3 regions of the Tumebacillus algifaecis genome follow, and region 3 is predicted to be linked to each of the others. Evidence: riboswitches for the same ligand, from Rfam matches in the RefSeq annotation. Region 3 holds a riboswitch; each other region holds the start of a gene.

Region 1 (3,273 bases), 1.4 Mb from region 3:
CAGTCCGCCAAACGTCGTCGCCAGTCCCGACACCAGACTGATCAGCAAAATATGGGTCATCAGCGTCCCCCTCCCTTCGTCCGCTCACAGCAAGAACTTGATGCCAAACGCCACCAGGACAGCCCCGCCGATCGCCTCGCCATACTCGCCGAACAGATGGGACGCTTTACTGCCTAGCGACAGCCCCGTCGCCGCCATCAGCGCGCCACAGATGCCAAACAACAGCACGGCGATCAATACGTTTGCCCCGAGCGTTCCAAGCGAGAAGCCGACCGACAGCGAATCGATGCTCACCGACAGCGCAAACAACACCAGACCAAGTCCTGTCGTCCGCGAATCACCACGCATCGCGCCGCTCTCTTCCTGTCCTTTCATCGAATTCCACACCATATGTACGCCAAGTCCGATCAGAAGCAGTGCGCCGATCCATTGGGTCACCTCACCGACCGCTTTGGCCAGATACAAGCCTGCCACCATGCCGAGCAGCGGCATCAAGACATGGAAGAGGCCGATCACAAGCGAAATCCGTGCGATCTCCCGTCGAGTCAACCGCAACATGCCCATCCCAAGCCCGAGCGAGAATGCATCCATGCCAAGCGCAAGCGCCATGATCAAAAGGGTCGCCACCTCACCCCACTGAAAACTGGTCATCAAAACGACAGTTCCTCCCCCCGGTTGTCCCTTCCGTTCATGTGTATGCGCCTTGTCCTACGAACTGAACCGCTTGTGGACATGGCAAAGCCCTGGCTCAGCAACCCAAGCCAGGGCTATTAACACTTGAAACGAACTACCAGAACAGCCCGCCGCCAAACGGTCGAACTCCGAATGGACGCGCGATGCCGGCGCCAAAACCGCCTCCGAGACCTGCACCGAACCCGACCCTCGGTCCAAATCCGATCCCTGGCCCAAATCCAATCCCCGGTCCAAATCCACCGCCAAAACCTGCGCCGACTCCAACCCCAACTCCAACACCCACTCCGACACCAGCACCGACACCGACACCACCTAGCCCGCCGTACGGATAGAACCCGCCGCCAAAGAACACATGCTCCACATCCAAGCCCTTGCTGTTCTTTTTGGGAAGCGCCCGCAACGTCACACCTTTCGCGTCCGCTTTCTCGACGATGCCGACATGTGCACCTTTTTCCGTATAAAGAGTTACCGTTTTACCGATCAACTTTTCAAACTGTCGCTGCATACTTTCACCTCCGACTCTGTTGAGTGAACCTCTACCGATGCCATATCCTATGCCCTACAGGCAGTTCCCGTGTGGACAAATCCCCTCGTCTAATACCCCAAAATAAAAAAAGACCCGAGCTTTATCGACAAGCTCCGGTCTTTTGAAGATAGTGCTCGTATCCCAACCACTACGCCCCACGTACCTTGGCCTCACCGTTCAACACGCGAAACGAATCGCGGTTCCAGCGGCGAACACCGACCACACGGTCGGCCCCCAATGCTCGGTAGGCGCGCATAAAACTGAGATTTTGCGCGACGACAACAACTTTGCCAACGCCAGCCTTTTTCAGCGCTTGCACGATCAACGCGCTTTCCAGCCACGCGCCTTCGAAAACGACCGCCGTATCAAACTCGCGAATCCGCGCATCGCTGACCACATCCTGCTTATGCGGACCGACTTTGATCACAGGCGCATCAATCTTCTGAACGCGCAGAAAGTGGGCCGTTTGCGCACAAAAATCCAAAAACGCGCAATCCAGTCCCATGCTGTGTAACGATTGAATGAACGGAACGGCCGATTCATCCATAGTGACGATCAGACAACGGTTCACACTTCTCACCCTCTTCTCGCATCGGCTTACGAAGTTAGCTGTCGGGTTCGGGTGGCAAGAGAGATCATGTTCACCCTTTCTGCATTAAGCAGATTTCACCCCGTATTGATTGGGTCCTCCGCTTCCGGATCGAGCCGGAATTCAGCCTTAGATCTATTTCAGTTGTCTCTTCCTATTATACACGATCCACTGGAGAAAGATGAAACGGAGAGGAGCCCTTTTTTCAGGTCCCTCTCCGCCGTATTGCGTTCTTATGCGTAAATAACTCGATGGCTCGCCGCTTTACGCAATCGATTCATCACAGCAAGCCCCACCCCAGTCTCCGGAAATACTTCCGAATAGATCAGATCGGCACCTGCGTGATCGAACTGCCGAATCGCATCATAGAGGCCGGACGCCACTGTGGATAGATCGTCGCGCCGTCCACAAGCGATCACCACATCGGCTGTGAATAACTCGGCCCGCTCCGCCGTGGTCAGTACCCCTACGCGGTACCCCGCCTGTCTCGCCTTGGCCACCCGCTCTGCGATCTCCGCTTGATCTCGCGGCCCTTCGACCAGCCACATCTCGCCTTTGGGCGCATAGTGCGTGTACTTCACGCCTGGCGACTTCGGCGTGCCGACCCCACTTTGCAGCACAGGATCGACCAACACTTCCCCGAGCAACTCGACCAGCATCTCGCGCGTCACACCGCCGGGGCGCAAGATCATCGGCACCTCTCCGGAAAAATCGAGCACGGTCGATTCGACGCCAACGCCTGCCGCACCGCCATCCACGATGCCTGCGATGCGTCCGTTCAAATCTTCGAGCACATGATCGGCCAGCGTCGGGCTTGGACGGCCCGAGCGGTTCGCGCTCGGCGCCGCTAAGGGCGCACCTGCCGCATCGATCAACTGCAGCGCCGTCACATGGTCGGGCATGCGAATGCCCACCGTATCAAGCCCAGCCGTCACATTGCGCGGCACGCTGTCCACACAAGGCAGCACCAACGTGAGCGGCCCTGGCCAAAACCGATCCATGCACAACTTCGCTCCGAGCGGCACAGTTCGGGCCAACTTCTCCACATCGCTCTTGTGTGCAATGTGGACAATCAGTGGATTGTCGGCCGGTCTGCCTTTCGCCGCAAAAATTTTATCCACAGCAGCAGCGTCCCATGCATTCGCACCTAGCCCATACACGGTCTCCGTCGGAAAACCGACCACCTCTCCCTGCCGCAATAGCTCTGCTGCCACCGCGATGTCCTGTTCGGTTGTACCTAAGCGTTTCGTCTCCATCTGCACCCGTCCCTGTTCGTTTTCGTGTGTCCTTAGTATAGCAAAAGAACAGGAAAAAACATGAATCATTTTGTCGAAAAAAATAGGAACGTATATTCCTATTTATTCACACTATCCACATGGTGTTGTGGATAACTTGTGGATGTATAGTTTTTTACCAAACAGACGACGTCCTGCTGACTGTACGCCAGGAAGTGTGGGCTCTGGGC
Region 2 (3,273 bases), 1.1 Mb from region 3:
GACCGTAAACATATTGGGCAGGTAGCGATCTTTGGCAAGCATAAAGGCCAACACCGGAAACGCGGCAAACGCAGTATTCGCCGCCAAAAACAGAATCAGCGCCGTCACCGACTGCACCGCGTAGTAGACAGTTCCGCGCCCAAAGACGCTCGACGCGAGCTGTGAGACGACCGTCTCTCGGCCATTTGGCACGATGCCAAAACAATAGGCGAGCACACTGATACCGAGAAACATGCTACCGAGGATCAGCCCCATCATCAAAAGCGTCGTGGCGGCGTTTTTTTCTGCCGGACGTTTGAAGCTCGGGATCGCGTTCGATACGGCCTCCACTCCGGTCAGCGCCGAACAGCCGGAACTGAACGCTTTTAAGAGCAAAAATAAGGTCAACCCTGGAACGGACGTCCCATACTCGGGCGTTGTCGCCTGCGCCTGCCCGGTCACGATCTGAAAGAGACCGCAGACGATCAAAAGCCCAATCGCCCCGACAAACAGGTAGACCGGATAGGCGAGGATCGAGGCCGACTCGGTGACCCCGCGCAAGTTTAACAAGGTCAGGGCCCCGATCATCACGACTGCGATCAGCACCCGATCATCGTGCAAAGCGGGAAAGGCGGACGTGATCGCATCCGTTCCGGCCGAGGCGCTGACCGCCACCGTCAGGATGTAATCGACCAAGAGCGACCCGCCAGCCAACAAGCCAAACGGCACGCCCAGATTCTCTTTGGACACCAGATACGCCCCTCCACCCGACGGGTAGCGATAGATGATCTGGCGGTAGGACAAAATCAGGATGGCGAGCAACAGCAAGACGGCAAACGAGATTGGAATCGAATACCACAGCGCAGCCACCCCCACCGCCATCAGCACCATCAAAATCTGCTCGGTGCCATACGCCACCGAGGACAGCGCATCGGAGGAAAGCACGGCCAGCGCTTTTCGTTTCGTCAATTTTTCGGCGGCCAGTTCTGTTGATTTCATCGGACGGCCAATCAGGAATCGTTTGAATTTGACAAGCATGTGAGAACCCTCCCTTTTTCATAAGAAAAGGCCGGGACGCACTTCAACTGTTTGTTGAAGTCGTTCCCGGCCTACCGAACACCCGACCGCCCTTTTCAGGGCTGCCCTGTGATTGATCCTCCGCTAAAGCGTTTCTTTTTCCCGAATCTTCTTTTCCAGATCGCCATCCAAGATAAACATTTCCACAGACTCGCCGATGTTGGTCGAAATATCACAATGGCTGGCGATCACTTTGCATCCTGTGATCTGCGAGATCAGCGCTTCCGTTTCCGCGCTGTGCGATTCCCGAATCGTCAGCCGCATCTCTTTGACCAGCCGCTTGCCTTTTTCGCTTTTGACCAGCGTCTTTTCTTCATGTGTGAGCACGCCTTTCAGCCGGACGATCACCATGTCTTTCATGATGTAGGTCTTCGTCTCTTGCGGGCCTCGGCCTAACACTTCGCGCTGAAATTTGATGTACGCGTCTGAGATGTCAGCTTCCATCTTGGTTTTGATCGGTTGGCTCATCTTCATTCCCCCAATAAAAAAGATGCAACTCGAACCACACTATGCACGCGGTGCATGATTGGAGGTCAGATCTGCATCGGTCACGGTCTGCCCGGCGGCCATGATGGCACCGCCCTGCCGACTATCATCCTAGTCAGAGGTTGAAGACTCGCGAAGAACGGTCTTCCGTGTGTTGGCAACACAAAAAGACCATCAATCATCGAAGGTCTTCTGACCTTCCCTGCATAAGCCGACGAAGTTAGCTGACGGGTAGGATGGCAGAGAAGTCAGTTCCTCATCCCTCTCGCGCCAAAGCGCAAGATTAACCCCAATTGATTGGTTCCTCCGTTCTCGGTCCCGCGCAGGGACCGAGATTAGGCCGTGTGTAAGTTGTTGACATCATCATACTCCCATGACTGGCAGTTTGGCAACAAAAATGCGCACCTACCCATCGTGCATTTTCCGGCAGCGCGTGGTTGCTCACCGCTCATCGCTCACCGAGCAGGCGCTCAACATGCGTCCACATGTCGACGAGCAGTTCCTCCGGCGTTTTCAACCCGTCCAACTTCACAAATCCTTCCGTCACTAGCAGTTCACCGTACAAATCGGTCAAGCGACGATGATACAGGCGAAATGCGTCTTCGTGCGACACATCCGGCCAAATGTCTGTGCCTGCATTGTGATTGTAATATCCTTTGGTGGTCCGATGTCGTTCCAATGCCACCTCGACGGGCACCTCCACATAAAACACCAGATCGGCTGAGCTGGCAAAGGAATAGCACTGCCTGATATACTCACTGGAGATACCGCGAGCGACGTCCCGAGTCAACGGTGTATAGATCCAACGGTCTGCGAGCACCACCTGACCCTGCTCAAGTGCCGGCCGCACGATTTCCTCATGACGGAGCGCAAAATCGGCAAGATGAAGCACCGAGTAGGTCAGCGGATTGAAAGTAAAATGCAACTTTTTATCATCGATCAACTCCTGCGTCCCAGGGTAGGAGTTCCATTCGGTAAAGGCCGTATCCCTTCCTGACTGTTCAAGCTTTTCCCGTAACAGACGAATTAAGCTGCTCTTCCCACTTCTCCCTGCTCCTTCAAATGCGATCAACAATCCCTTTTCTTGCGACATGTCCTTCTCCTCTCTTTGCTACAGATGAAAAAACATCTGAAGCGTTCCATGAGTTATTAAATTATTATCTCACTAATCCGACTAATAAACAAACAACTCTACACTTAACTTATTTCGGGACCCACATTGTTTGGACAAATTGTAACGTCATTGTTTGGACAAGTTGTCACGTCGTTTGCACAAAAAAAGAGCGCAGGGTCGATGATGACCTGCACTCTTCTTGTTCTGTAGTTTCACATGGTTATGCATTTTTACGCTTGTTTTTTCGCTCGGTGCGCACGATGTTCCACAGCACGACCACCAAGACGACGTCAAAATTCATCCCAACGCATGCTGCAAGTTCTCACTGCGCTTATGACCCAAAGCGGTCACAGCGCTTTGTCACACAGGCGATTGGCCGTCAAAAAAGGGCTGTCGAAGCGGAGGTCGCTTCAAACAGCCCTTATTTTTTACAAACTGCGATGCCAAACGGATAGCGAACGCCTTCCCGCTTCGGTTCGAACAGCACACCGTGTTGGTAGTAATACTCGACGGAGTCAAACTGCCGGAACAACTGGCGAAATTCATCTTCCGTATACTGGTGGACATGCCACGGACTCAGACACGGCTTGCCTCGACCCGCACCAAACGGAGAAGAG
Region 3 (3,273 bases):
CTTGCAAAACACCAGATGCGATCGAGTACATCAAGAAAATGAGAGAACGCAAGAAGGCCAAGGCTTAAACTGAGTCTATGTCCCGCCACCTTTGCTGCTCGTTCAAGTCATGATGGCTCAGCGGGACGAGGTCGTGGATGTATCACCCGATCTGTACTTGCAGGATCGATCGAACAGAGGATGGCTGTGCGTACGGCTTTTTTGGCGTTCTTCTTAGCATCGCAACGCCTGGGATCGGGTACAGTATGCAGAGTTGGATCGAGCAAGCAACGTGTAGCAGGTGCGATGTCCTGTGGTGACGACGTGTTACGAAATGGTGGAAGGTGAATGCGCACAGTGACCAAAGTAACGGTGATTTGCTACTCATTTCCCGGGAAATAGGTCATATGAACTATGTAAAACGAACGAGTCAAAAACACACCCACTGACCACCGTTCCGCATATTGCACGTTTCGCAGATCAGATTTTAGTAAAAGTACATCAAAATGAATGATGGACTTGAGGCGTGGTGGCTGGATATGCTGACTTATGATGTCTGAAGAAACCATAAGCCATTCACATCCTCATGCCTTATGTAGAAAGGGCGTTTCTTTTTCTTACAAGGCAAGGCAGGAGGCCGTGAAGGAAAACGCCACAAAGCACACCTGATGAAGAGTATTAGTCTCCATAGATCACGCAAAGAGCGCTTCCCGATTACGATACGGGAAGCGCTCTTTGCATCATTCGGCTCCATTTTGTTGACAGTTCGACGGAGCTTTGACTACAGCCCAGTCATGTTTTTTACAAACAGGGTACTTGACTTAGATCACTCGCTTCGCACCAATGTACTTGGCGCCCCAATAGGACGGGTCGTTAACTTTGGCGATGCTTACACCTTTGGACGAAGTAGCAGAAATGAACTCTCCGTTCCCGGTGTAGATCCCAACATGTCCGACAACGCCTTTTTTATTCAGCGAGAAGAAGACGAGATCACCCGGTTTCAAACTGCTCTTGGCGATCGGTTGTCCGGTGTTGTACTGTTCACCCGAAACACGCGGCAAAGACATGCCGTTCTTGGCGAACACATACTGCGTCAACCCCGAGCAGTCAAACCCTTTTGGTGTCATCCCACCCCAAACATAGGGGGTGCCCATATAGGATTTAGCCGTTTTGATGATCTTTTCGCTCATCGGCACATAGACCGGAGCCAGCGCCTGATGAGTTCTTCCATCGGTTGCGACGATCGCCGACAGTGTCGGTTGATGCCAAGTCACTTTCGCGTTCAGCGCTTCGGTGGCGAAGCGGATCGGCACAAATGTCCGCTCTTGCTTCAGGACCGGAACTGTATCCATCAGTTCTGTTTTCCCGTTGATGACGATATGGCGGTCTCCCGTCTTCAATTTGACAGTCGTAGCACCATTGGTCATCGTCACTGTCACCTGTTGTCCATCTGACTTCCAATCAACCTGATAGCCCATCGATTCGGTCAAAAAGCGAATCGGTACTTGCACCCGATCTGCTCCATCCAGATACGGTTTTACATCTGGAAAGGTGACCAACTTGTCATTGAGCTGCACGTTGTAATTGGGAGCACTGGAAGCCTCCGCTTCACCATTAACTTGACACAATATTCCAACAAAAGCAAAAACACTGATGGCCAGCTTCGCACGCCACGATTTCATCGTTGCAAATACCCTCCTCCTGCGCCTCCGAGGTTAGTTGACGGGTTCGGGAAGAGGATTTCCCTTGCTCTAAAAATCGGTAGAACATTCACCCCAAAGTAATGCGTCCCCCGTACTCATCGCATCAGTTATATCGACAAGATTCGGCATAGTATGCATTCATGCTATCATGCGACTTTGCGAGGAACAAGGCGGGAATCACTGGTAATGATGCGGAGACCCCTGCGCAGCAATGCGGGTGCAGGCTGGTGACACGATCGCTTGACCCTGCATGAGCAACAGAACGCCACCCTCAGCAGCAAGGGTGGCGTTGTTCCTTACGTCCCAATAAACATCGCGACCATGATCAAGAACAGCAGCAAGAGTAAAAAGACATCGAGCACATTTGGGAAAAAAAGTGCTCGGAGGAAGACGAGCGCGATGGCACCACCTAGCAGGAACTTGACGGTGCGCAGCAGGTAGTAGAACATCTGACAAACCTCCGTTTCCAAATCCTTTCCTTGACAGTGTATGTGCTTCCGCCTGCCATTCGTGCGCAGTTCGTGACAAAAGCCCAAGGCCCTGCATAGTCTACAAGACATGTAAAGCTGGCAGGAGGGACGGTCATTATGGAAATCCGTTTTGGAACGGAAGGTTGGCGCGGTCAGATCGCCGACACTTTTACAATCAGCAATGCTCGATTGGTTTGTCAGGCCATCGCTGACGAACTGCACGCCAGGCAAACTGCCGAACTGGGGATGGTCATCGGTTATGACACGAGGTTTCTCTCTGATAAATTTGCGCGGGAATGTGCGCAAGTGCTCGCCGCCAACGGCATTGCTGTCTATTTGCTCGATACGGTCACACCGACACCACTGCTTTCCTTCGCTGTGCGCTACCTCGGCGCAGCAGGCGGGCTGATGGTCACGGCGAGCCACAATCCGGCCGAGTGGAACGGGCTGAAATGGAAGGGTCCACACGCCGGACCTGTCAAGGAGAGCGACATCGTTCAGATGGCGGCGCGGGTCGGAAAGTCAGCGGTGCAAAGCATGTCTTTTGACTCGGCTAGACGTGCCAGGTTGATCCGCTTGACCAATCTGGATGAGCCCTATTTTTCTCAATTGTTTCGCTTCTTGGCCCCGTTCAATAGCAAAAAGCGCAAAATTCACGTCGTCGTCGATGCGATGCATGGTGCGGCGGGAAACTATTTTGCCAGAGCACTCGAGGAACTGGGCTGTCAGGTCACGCCTTTGCGCACCAAACCTGATCCGACGTTTGGCGGTGTCAACCCGGAACCGATCAAACAGAACCTCGTTTTGCTGAAGGAGAAAGTTCTGGAAGTCCACGCCGATCTCGGTCTGGCCACAGATGGTGACGGAGATCGACTAGGGGCGGTCGATGCCCGCGGGACGTTTGTGTCACCGCAGATATTGTTCACCTTGCTCACCTTGCATCTGTTGCGTGAACGCCAATGGTCAGGGGCGGTGGTGCGAACGTTTTCTACCACCCAGATGATCGACAAGGTGGCTCGACTGCATGGTGTCGCACTGCGCGAAGTGCCGATCGGCTTTAAGTATATCTGCGATCTGATGCAGACGGAGGATGTGCTGCTTGGCGGCGAGGAGAGCGGTGG

The links. Region 3 has a riboswitch for cyclic di-AMP ahead of CIG75_RS21195 (C40 family peptidase). Riboswitches for the same ligand answer to the same signal wherever they lie in the genome.
Region 1: it holds a riboswitch for cyclic di-AMP, as region 3 does, so the genes downstream of both, CIG75_RS01835 (NAD-binding protein) here and CIG75_RS21195 (C40 family peptidase) in region 3, are expected to answer to the same signal.
Region 2: it holds a riboswitch for cyclic di-AMP, as region 3 does, so the genes downstream of both, CIG75_RS03015 (Na-translocating system protein MpsC family protein) here and CIG75_RS21195 (C40 family peptidase) in region 3, are expected to answer to the same signal.

The regions. Positions count from the first base shown of each region.
Region 1 covers NZ_CP022657.1:362,464-365,736, reverse strand. Annotated here, with positions in the region: gene CIG75_RS01850 (ZIP family metal transporter) at 1-60, opposite strand, end outside; gene CIG75_RS01845 (manganese efflux pump MntP) at 85-651, opposite strand; gene CIG75_RS20975 (hypothetical protein) at 788-1,198, opposite strand; gene CIG75_RS01835 (NAD-binding protein) at 1,368-1,790, opposite strand; cyclic di-AMP (ydaO/yuaA leader) riboswitch at 1,799-1,947, opposite strand; gene CIG75_RS01830 (L-threonylcarbamoyladenylate synthase) at 2,042-3,064, opposite strand; gene CIG75_RS01825 (GNAT family N-acetyltransferase) at 3,163-3,273, opposite strand, start outside.
Region 2 covers NZ_CP022657.1:678,416-681,688, reverse strand. Annotated here, with positions in the region: gene CIG75_RS03020 (APC family permease) at 1-1,017, opposite strand, end outside; gene CIG75_RS03015 (Na-translocating system protein MpsC family protein) at 1,141-1,524, opposite strand; cyclic di-AMP (ydaO/yuaA leader) riboswitch at 1,736-1,894, opposite strand; gene CIG75_RS03010 (dTMP kinase) at 1,991-2,635, opposite strand; gene CIG75_RS03005 (class I SAM-dependent methyltransferase) at 3,078-3,273, opposite strand, start outside.
Region 3 covers NZ_CP022657.1:1,808,128-1,811,400, forward strand. Annotated here, with positions in the region: gene CIG75_RS07990 (DNA alkylation repair protein) at 1-68, shown strand, start outside; gene CIG75_RS21195 (C40 family peptidase) at 801-1,661, opposite strand; cyclic di-AMP (ydaO/yuaA leader) riboswitch at 1,669-1,820, opposite strand; gene CIG75_RS20935 (hypothetical protein) at 1,979-2,131, opposite strand; gene CIG75_RS08000 (phosphohexomutase domain-containing protein) at 2,270-3,273, shown strand, end outside.